Regions from separate parts of the Jeotgalicoccus sp. ATCC 8456 genome, predicted to be linked through region 2. Evidence: riboswitches for the same ligand, from Rfam matches in the RefSeq annotation. Region 2 holds a riboswitch; each other region holds the start of a gene.

Region 1 (3,281 bases), 440 kb from region 2:
CGTCCCGTACCTATAGGAGAAGCGAGCGGCATGATTGCATGAACACCAAGTCTTTCGAGTCTTTTTGCAAGCACGACATCGTTTGAAATATATGGACAGACTGTATAACCTTTGTCCAGCAGTATTTGACACGCTTCGTATGTCGCAATTGGGTCAGGCAGTAATGTCTTATCATCACCAATAATCTCAACTTTAATCATGTCACAGACACCCGCATGTCTTGCGATTTCTGCGATGCGTACAGTTTCTTCCACTGTTTTCGCCCCTGCTGTATTCGGAAATGTCGTGTATTTTCTTAAATCAATATTTGCCAGCGGGTTGGGCAGGTCTTTATCAAATAAGTTCATACGTCTGACAGCGAAAGTCAGCACTTCTGTACCTGACGCTTCAATTGCAGCGGCCTGTATTTTCTCATCTGAGAACTTTCCAGTACCTAAAAATAGCCTTGAGTTAAATTTTAAATCTCCAATTTCTAACATATTATCCGCCTCCTACAAATTCTAATAATTCAAGTCGATCATTATTTTTCACTTCTTGTTGTTTAAATACACTTTTTTTTATCAATTCCCCATTGTGTTCCACTACAATACGATTATCATCTACATCCAGGTGGTCCAGCAGGGTAGCTATGGTAATATCCGTTTCAAAATAATGGAGTTCTCCGTTAACGGTGCACTGCATATTGTTTCATCCTTTCAAGTGATAGATTTTTAAGTACTGCGACAGCTGGGAAGTGTATTAACCACTTTATAATGTCTAAGCTATGGAGCATTTGCTTACATCAAATTTAATATTTGACCTTTTTCTTTTAACCTGGTGATTTGATTGGGTGAAGCATCCATAAATGCAGAAATTGCCGAGATACCACTGAATCCTGTCGGTAATTGATTGATAGTTGTTAAATTGATACCGCCAAGTGCTATCACAGGAATATCATAAGACAGTGCATCACGTACTTCTTGATGTGTACGCGGTGGCAAAAATTTCTTTGAACTCGATTCAAATATATGGCCGTATAATACAAAGTCGAGATGATTGTCCTGTGCTTTCTTGACAGATTCAGGTGAATGAGCAGACATGCTGACTGAAATATCCGGATGTTCTTTTTTATACGTTAATGCAGTTGGATCGTTTTCTCTAAAGTGGATGGCAGTTAAACGAAAAGATTCCAGCAATTTAGTCGAAGTATGAATGATGATTTTTTCTTTAGGGAAACCTGATTGAATAAGCTGACAAAGGAAAGATGATAACTCGTTGTCGGACATGGGTGTACGAAGTAAAAGATAATCGATACAGGATGAAATCGTATTGAAATGAACAATGTCCTTGGAAATTAATATCTTAAAATGTGTAATTGCAATAAGCATTATGTCACCCCTTAATATAAAAAAGCGCTGTTTTTCTATATAGAAAAACAGCGCAAGTATGCATCAACACATATTACTTTCGCCACTTTCCTACGCCAGTATGAACTGTATCAGGTTCCCGGAATCCCAAAGTCTACACTTTAATCTCAGCCTTTTTCAAAGACACTTCCAGTGGTCTTAACTATTTAATTTTCCAATCAATAACTTCAAGTTACTCTAAAAAGTTAAATATTGCAAATAAAATTATATTTTAATTATACTGATAACTATCTTTTAACATTTACTCAATCATATAGGAACTAGATAGCAGTACAGTTACAGAATTGAATTTGAATTGTGTTTGTTCCAATTCACATAATTTGTGATTTACTTGACGTATCTTCGTAAAGTAATACAATGATGTTAAATAGAATAGATTCGCACTAGGGGCGTTTTTATAAACTGAGATGAGGGTAACCTCAGACCCTTTGAACCTGATCCAGTTAAAACTGGCGTAGGAAAGTGTTACATCGATACAGTTGTATATCTATGTCTTTGCGGGCATATAATTTACTCTCGGTACGTAACTTTCCTATGAAGGCTGCGTATTTTTTTATTCTAAAAAATTATAGGAGTGATTTATTTGACAAGGACAGTTTTAGTAACGGGAAGTGGAAGAGGACTTGGTAGCTATATCGTAAAAGCACTAAGTGAAAAAGGTTTTAATGTCATAATTAACTACAACAACAGTAAAGAAGAATCAGAGAAGTTAAAAAACGAAATTGGAGCACAAGCCATTGCGATTCAAGCGGACATTACAGACCGTGAAGCAGTTGAGCAGTTAGTTAAAAAGGAACTGAACATTTCGGACAGATTGATGTTGTTGTAAACAATGCACTCGTTAACTTTAAATTTGATCCAACCGCTCAAAAATCATTCAAAGATTTGACTTATAAAGATTACGAGCAACAGTTAGACGGGACACTAAAAGCTGCATTCAACGTATCACAAAGTGTAATACCACAGTTTTTAGAACGTAAAGACGGTGCAATTATTAGTATTGGAACTAATCTATATCAAAATCCTGTAGTACCATATCACGAGTACACCACTGCAAAAGCTGCTTTAATTGGGTTCACCAGAAACGTTGCAGCAGAACTTGGACAGTATGGTATCCGAGCAAATGTTGTTTCTGGCGGTTTACTGAAAACAACAGACGCAAGTGCAGTCACAACACCAGAAGTATTTGATTTAATCGCACAGTCCACACCATTGAGAAAAGTAACAACCCCACAAGACGTTGCTAATATGGTTGTTTATCTTTGTTCTGAGGCAGCAGATGGGGTTACAGGGCAAAACATCACGGTAGACGGCGGACTTACTATGAACTAGGCGGTATATATTATGAATAATTCTAAACAGTTAAATATAGGAATTTTATTGTATGGTGTGGGTCACCATCAGGCAGCATGGTTAGAAGACGATTCGAGTGTCAATGAATTCACGACAATTGAATATTATGAAAATCTGGCAAAAATTGCAGAACGCGGAAAATTTGATGCCGTATTTTTCGCAGATTCACAAGCCTTCCCCGCAGATAGTCCAACAGAATTACCAGCGAGTTATTTTGACCCAATGATTGCATTAACTGCTATGAGTAAAGTCACAGATAACGTTGGACTTGTTTCAACTATTTCAGGTACATTTAATAACCCATTTACCACAGCAAGACAGTTACTCACATTGCAACACATAACAAAAGGACGCATGGGATGGAATCTAGTGACATCAATGACCGACCGCGAAGCACAAAACCACAGTATACCTGAATTGCCTGAGAGAGCCGTTCGTTATAAGAAAGCGGATGAATTTGCTGAAGTCATGAATAAATTATTTGAATCGTGGTCAATTGAAAGCTACAAGCCAGATAAAGAA
Region 2 (3,281 bases):
CTGCTAAAAATGATGCACAAATTGCACCTAAAACACAGCCTGATCCTGTAATTTTCTCTTGGAATTCATGACCATTGTTCATAGAAATAATCGTTTCACCATTGGTATATGCATCGGTCTCACCGGTTACCAAAATTGGCACCTTTAATTTATCATAGGCAACTTTAACGATTTCTTCTGCTTTACCTTCTGCAATAGAGTCCACGCCTTTAGACTCAACATCTAAACCTGCTAAGGCCATAATTTCTCCTGTATTTCCCTTAATTAAATCGACCTTATGGTTTTCTAATATATGGTTGATGACGTTTCTTCTAAAAGTGGAAGCACCATATCCAACAGGATCTATAATCAGAGGTACTTGACTCTGATTCGCTTCTCTTGCCGCTGTTTCATAGAGTTCGATTTTATCTTCACTACAAGTTCCTATGTTGATGAGTACAGCGCCACTATGCTTAATTATGTCAGCCATCTCCTTCTTCTCGCCACTCATAATTGGTGATGCACCGAGTGCAAGTAGGCTATTTGCAGTGAATGGTTTTACTACATCATTGGTAATACATAGAACGAGTGGATTAATGCGTCTTAAGAGTTCAATCATTGTTATTCTCCTTTATATGAAAAATGATTTACCGGCCCACTACCTTGCCCGATACCAGGTGCATGTTTAATAGCATCTGTTATATACGCCTTCGCTGTTTTAAACGCATCTTCCTTAGTATTACCCTTAGCGAGCTCTGCAGTAAGTACCGCTGAAAATGTACATCCTGTACCATGTGTTTGATCTGTGTCGATTCTTTCACTGGATAGTGTCGTAATACGCTCCCCATCATACATATAGTCTGTCGCATCGCCGTCTAAGTGACCACCTTTAATAATGACACTTTTGGCCCCCATTTCATCAACGATGAATTTTAAAGCATGTTCTATATCTGATGTGTTTTCTATCTTCTGTCCTGTAATTGCCTCTGCCTCATGTAGATTTGGTGTCACAATATCAGCGAGCGGAATGAGTGTATTGATGAGCGTATCCATCGATGCTGCGGTCATCAAACGGTCCCCACTTGTTGCAATCATCACAGGATCCATGACATAAGGAATATCATATTCTCTTATGTATTTTGCAATTAAGGTCATCATATCGGCTTCAGCAATCATGCCCGTTTTCATTGCTTTTGGCACTTGATCATCAAAAACACTCTTAAGTTCCTTTTCGATAAAATCTATCGGTACGTTATAGACATCCTGAACGCCTAATGTATTTTGTGCAACAAGTGAGGTGATAACAGCCATGCCGTATACATCTCTTGATGAGAATGCCTTGATATCAGCAGGGACACCTGCCCCACCTGTTGGATCAGTTCCAGCTATTGTTAACGCAGTTGGTAAAGTCATTATTAGATTCCTCCTAAAAAATAAGCCCACTTCCTGAAAAGAAGTGGGCTTATCAAAACGAATGCTGTATTCATTTTATTCGCACTTCCCTCCGCCAGCATAACCTGGATCAGGTAAAAAGGGACAAGTTTTCACTATCTCAGCCAATTGGCGCCCCTAGTGGTAAATGTTATTTAAATGTATTGTATCACATTGTACTTTAGTGTCAAAGAAGATTCCGTTTCCTTATACATATTAAACCGATAAGCATCATCACAATACCTAGACTTGTAACAATTACAACTGCTAACTCATCTAAACCTTCTATAGGAACATCGCTCAAGTAATAAAATGGACTCAGTTTTAAGAAGTTTTCATTTAAGTCAATCAAACTTCCTAAATAATTAACCAAGAATATATATGCCAGATATATCCAGACAAATATATGAAGTCTAGCATATATACCAATGAGTAATGAAGAGACTCCTATAATAAATACCATTGCAGCACTGTAATTAATAAGTCCTTTAATGTAATCGACTTCTGTGAGCTCTAGTCCTGTCACATTAATACTAGCTAAATACATTCCAACTAAGGTCAGTAAATAACTCAGTATACCCACTAAGTTCGCGTAAAACCAGTGTATTAAATATGCCGTTGTAAGTGAAATTCTATTATTTAACGTCGCCGCGTTCATCATCTCTAAACGTCCTGATTTTTCTTCTATTAAAAATCTACCATTCACCATTAAGGCAGGTACCGTCGCAATTAGTGCAGAGATTATAAATAGTAAATTTATAAAAAACATGGTGCCATCTTGACCTTCAAATGCGGCTTTAAGCATATCATTTTGACCGATGACTTGATCAAGATCTCCAAAAATAGAACCGTAAGATAAACCAACTATAAAGAGACCCACCATCCATGACATCATCAAGACCTTACTATTGATGAAGGCTAATCTAAAGTAGCTTGAGATTTTTCTTTCCTTCGGTTTTTTATCGATATTAAAATAACCGCTTCCTAAATCACGCTTGTAAAACAATACGTAACTTAAGGCCACTAATAGAATGACGATTGAGAATGGCATGAGCCATAGTCCAGATGATTCTATACCATAGGCTTCTATACGAGACAACCAGTGATAAGGAGAGAATACAGAAAATCTTGTATCCACCACATCCGTCATTGCTCTGTACAGGTATAAAGCAAGGAGAACGGTGAGTGTCAGACCAAATGTTAGATCTGCACTTTGGAATAATTGTCCGAAAGAAAGCGTCAGTACAAAGAATGAGAGTCCAAATAAGCTCAGACCTAGTGCGTAATATAAGTTTCCAGGTAAGCTTAATCCTTCAACATTGATAAGTTGTAATCCGACAACTAGGATAAAACAGACAAGTATATTGATTATGATACCTAACATGATTTGTGAACTGATGATCGTCGATTTCTTCGTACCTGTCGTTAGAATATATTCCGTTAAACCTTCTTCCTCTGCTTTTCTCCCAATTCCGTTTGCGATTAAAATATTAAACAGACCATGGAAGATTGCCATAATTAACAACATTTGGTGCGCAAACATTACCGGTGATGTGTAATCCCCCTCTGGAATCGGTCCAATTAAGGCCACCATTGCAGGGTTATCAACGGTCATTTTCATACCTAAGCGTTCTTCTTCAGTCCCATATAGTGTGTTAAATACACTGGGTATCGACAGTGAGATACCACATAAAATCAGAAGCCATAAGAAGACCTGAAAACGCACATTACGTCCGATCAATCTAAAATATGTCATTTTGCATCCTCGTAATATCTCATGAAGATATCCTCAAGTTTTGGTGGTGTTGTTTTTAATGATTTGAGATTATAGATCTTCAAATATCTTAAAAACTGAGGAATATCATTATTAT
Region 3 (3,281 bases), 500 kb from region 2:
GTAGACTTAGATTTTGCTAGCCAACATGCCGATTTGATCGCTTTTTCCTTCGTTAAATCAAAAGAGGATATGACTTTTATCGAATCGGTATTACAGGATAAGCTCCCTGATGACAATAAAGACATGCCTATTATTGCTAAAATCGAAACTGTAGAAGCCATAAAAGAATTCCCTAATATCATAGCCGAAGCCGCCTCACACAGACCTTTTGGTGTCATGCTCGCTCGTGGAGACCTCGCTGTAGAAATCGGCTATGAACGCTTGAGTGAAATTCAAGAAGAACTATTATGGATATGTGAGGCTGCACACATTCCAATGATTTGGGCAACTCAAGTATTAGAATCTCTGATTAAGAACGGTATCCCAACACGTTCAGAAATATCTGATGTTGTCGCAGGTGCAAGAGCAGAGTGTATTATGCTAAACAAGGGAGATTACATTGTAGAAGGTGTTAAAACAGTGAATGATATACTGATTAAGAGCGAAGACCATAACTATAAAAAAACAGCAATGTTAAGAGCCCTAAACATATCTAAGGCACTCTTTAATGAGTAAAGGATGAAAACTATGTCAACACTGAGTCATATACAAGCACCAAGCAATTTTGCCTATAAGAAAGAACAGGTCACCATTCATCTCCATTACACATTCACTTGTGATAATCGAATCTTTTTTTTCAAAACACAGTATAAAGATTTACTCAACCACACCTATAGATTGACGGTTGATGTGAACTCACCAATTGATGAGTCCGGTTTAGCGACTGACTTTATGGCTATTGACGCCTTATACCACAATAAAATCCGGCCGCTTTTAGATGGGCAGATATTAAATGAGACGCTAGTAAATATGAATACTACTGCGGAAAATATCGCACTATGGATCAGAGATGAATTTAACAAAATTTTAAAGCCGCAAGATGATTTAATTAAAGTCACCCTATACGAAAGTACGAATCACGGCGTGACTGTTACAAATTAACTTCACAAAAATGTGTAAGTGTACTATGATTGAGATAATCAAATATTGAAATCACCACCACTAGGGGTGCCTGTAAAGGCTGAGAATCACCCTTATCACCTGATCTAGATCATACTAGCGTAGGGAAGTGGCATATTTTTATATGCACACCATTCCGTTAGTGGTGTGTTTTTTTATTTGTAAAAATCACGGAGGTTTATTCTATGAAAAACAGCAATGTTTTAACTTTGACAGACGTATTGATCACAGTTGTCATCGCCTTAGTTTTTGCAGTACTTTATTCTCTCTGGGATGGTGTATATACCGTCTTGCAGCCCCTTGGTTTACACATCAATGAATTGGTCTATGGTATGTGGTTCATTGCTGCAATTGTAGCTTATTTAATTATTAGAAAACCGGGTGTCGCTTTACTTGCAGAATTTGCAGCAGCTTCTGGAGAAACGATCGTTCTGTTACAGTTCGATATCGTCTTAATCATGTATGGACTACTCCAAGGACTGGCATGTGAGATCATTTTCTTACTCTATAGATATAACAGTACTAAGTTATATGTAGCTGTACTCGCAGGTGTAGCAGCAGCCTTATCAACAATTCCGCTTGATTGGTATTATGGCTACCTTGGTCATTTAGAAACTTGGAACCTAATGCTGATGCTTATCTTCAGAATTATCAGTGGCGCAATCGTCGCCGGATGGTTAGGTCATAAACTCTATGAAGGTGTAAAAGGGACCGGTGTCTTAAAATATGTTGGTAAAAAACAAAGCGATTCGTCTGATGGTTTTTAATATGACTGATATAAATATCGAAAACCTTAAACTCAAATTCCCTGAGACAGAGCAGCTATTATTTTCAAACATCAATATAAGTGTTAAGAAAGGGGAAAAGGTGTTACTTGTCGGTCCTTCTGGCTCCGGTAAAAGCACCTTACTAAATGTGATGGGCGGATTGATTCCTAAAGTCATTCATACACCTGTAAAAGCAGATTATTTAGATATACCAAATGCTTCAAGCTACGTATTCCAAGACCCTGATGCCCAGTTCACCATGCCAACCGTTGAAGAAGAACTTGCATTTATCCTAGAAAACCAGAGGATTGCTCCTAGTCTGATGAACAACATGATGACTAACGCTTTAAAAAGAATTGGACTAGACGTACCTTTAGACTTATCAATTAATCAACTATCTGGTGGGATGAAACAAAAGCTATCTGTTGCTGCAGCACTCATACAAGAACCGGACACTTTATTTTTAGATGAACCAACAAGCATGTTAGATGATGATTCTGCAAAAAATCTTTGGGAAACGATTTTATCTATTTGGTCCGACCTAACTGTTGTGATTGTAGAACACCGAGTTGAATATATTTGGGATAAGGTCGACCGTGTCATCCTAATGAATGATGATGGAGAAATTATTCTCGATAAAGATCCAAAATTTGTACTAAGTCACCACGTTGACTTACTTAATGAATACGGCGTCTGGCATCCAATGTCGTGGAACCAAGCACCACAATTTGTACAAAGTAATAAAGACGGAGCGCCTTTATTAGAAATTAGAGATATGAAAATAGACAGACGCGGCATTGATATACTTTACATTGATCATTTACACATAAGGTCTCGGCAATGGCTTACATTAGAAGGTCCAAATGGTGCGGGTAAATCAAGTTTTCTTAGTGCATTGATGAAGTTGATTCCCCATCAAGGACAAATTATCTATAAGAATAAGCTTGTAAAGAAAACAAAGGATATCATCGGAGATGTCTACCCAGTTTTTCAAAATCCAGAACTGCAATTTATAACTCATAGAGTTTATGACGAAATATATATCAATATGGAACACCGATATGATGAGAATCTAGCAAAACAGAAGACAGAAGATATTTTAAAAATGTTTTCGCTAGAACATTCTGCCCATCTAAATCCACTAGAATTATCCACAGGGCAAAAGAGACGCTTAAGTGTGGCAACAGCATTAGGTGGCATACCTGATTTGTTGTTATTAGATGAGCCGACTTTTGGACTGGATCAAAAAAACACGTTCTTTATGCTGGAACTTTTTGATGAATTGGTTAAAGCTGGTACAACAATAATTATGATTACCCATGACGTGAATATTCAAACGCGTTATCCATCCCGTCGTTTAGAAATTCTGGATGGCATGATCCTAGAAAAGGACACACACAATGTTCGATAGCATTAAGAATAACGATACTTTCGTTCATAACGTTAACCCAGTTACCAAAATTATCGCAGCTGCTGCACTTTTTGTGATTGTCGTCTTTACTCATAACCCGAATA

Evidence for each region. A riboswitch is a leader RNA that binds a small molecule or an ion and turns the genes downstream of it on or off. The one in region 2 is predicted to bind thiamine pyrophosphate.
Region 1: linked by a shared signal. The riboswitch ahead of JEM45_RS07410 (3-oxoacyl-ACP reductase) and the one ahead of thiD (bifunctional hydroxymethylpyrimidine kinase/phosphomethylpyrimidine kinase) in region 2 are both predicted to bind thiamine pyrophosphate.
Region 3: linked by a shared signal. The riboswitch ahead of JEM45_RS07080 (ECF transporter S component) and the one ahead of thiD (bifunctional hydroxymethylpyrimidine kinase/phosphomethylpyrimidine kinase) in region 2 are both predicted to bind thiamine pyrophosphate.

Annotation. Positions count from the first base shown of each region.
Region 1 covers NZ_CP066224.1:1,429,438-1,432,718, forward strand. Annotated here, with positions in the region: gene JEM45_RS07395 (thiazole synthase) at 1-479, opposite strand, end outside; gene thiS (sulfur carrier protein ThiS) at 481-681, opposite strand; gene JEM45_RS07405 (thiamine phosphate synthase) at 777-1,367, opposite strand; TPP riboswitch at 1,438-1,547, opposite strand; TPP riboswitch at 1,782-1,884, shown strand; partial or broken gene JEM45_RS07410 (3-oxoacyl-ACP reductase) at 1,990-2,738, shown strand; gene JEM45_RS07415 (NtaA/DmoA family FMN-dependent monooxygenase) at 2,751-3,281, shown strand, end outside.
Region 2 covers NZ_CP066224.1:1,868,829-1,872,109, reverse strand. Annotated here, with positions in the region: gene thiM (hydroxyethylthiazole kinase) at 1-598, opposite strand, end outside; gene thiD (bifunctional hydroxymethylpyrimidine kinase/phosphomethylpyrimidine kinase) at 601-1,395, opposite strand; TPP riboswitch at 1,462-1,560, opposite strand; gene JEM45_RS09710 (ABC transporter permease) at 1,598-3,166, opposite strand; gene JEM45_RS09705 (ABC transporter ATP-binding protein) at 3,163-3,281, opposite strand, start outside.
Region 3 covers NZ_CP066224.1:1,365,637-1,368,917, forward strand. Annotated here, with positions in the region: gene JEM45_RS07070 (pyruvate kinase) at 1-555, shown strand, start outside; gene JEM45_RS07075 (6-pyruvoyl trahydropterin synthase family protein) at 568-981, shown strand; TPP riboswitch at 1,034-1,124, shown strand; gene JEM45_RS07080 (ECF transporter S component) at 1,185-1,766, shown strand; gene JEM45_RS07085 (ABC transporter ATP-binding protein) at 1,726-3,177, shown strand; gene JEM45_RS07090 (energy-coupling factor transporter transmembrane component T family protein) at 3,167-3,281, shown strand, end outside.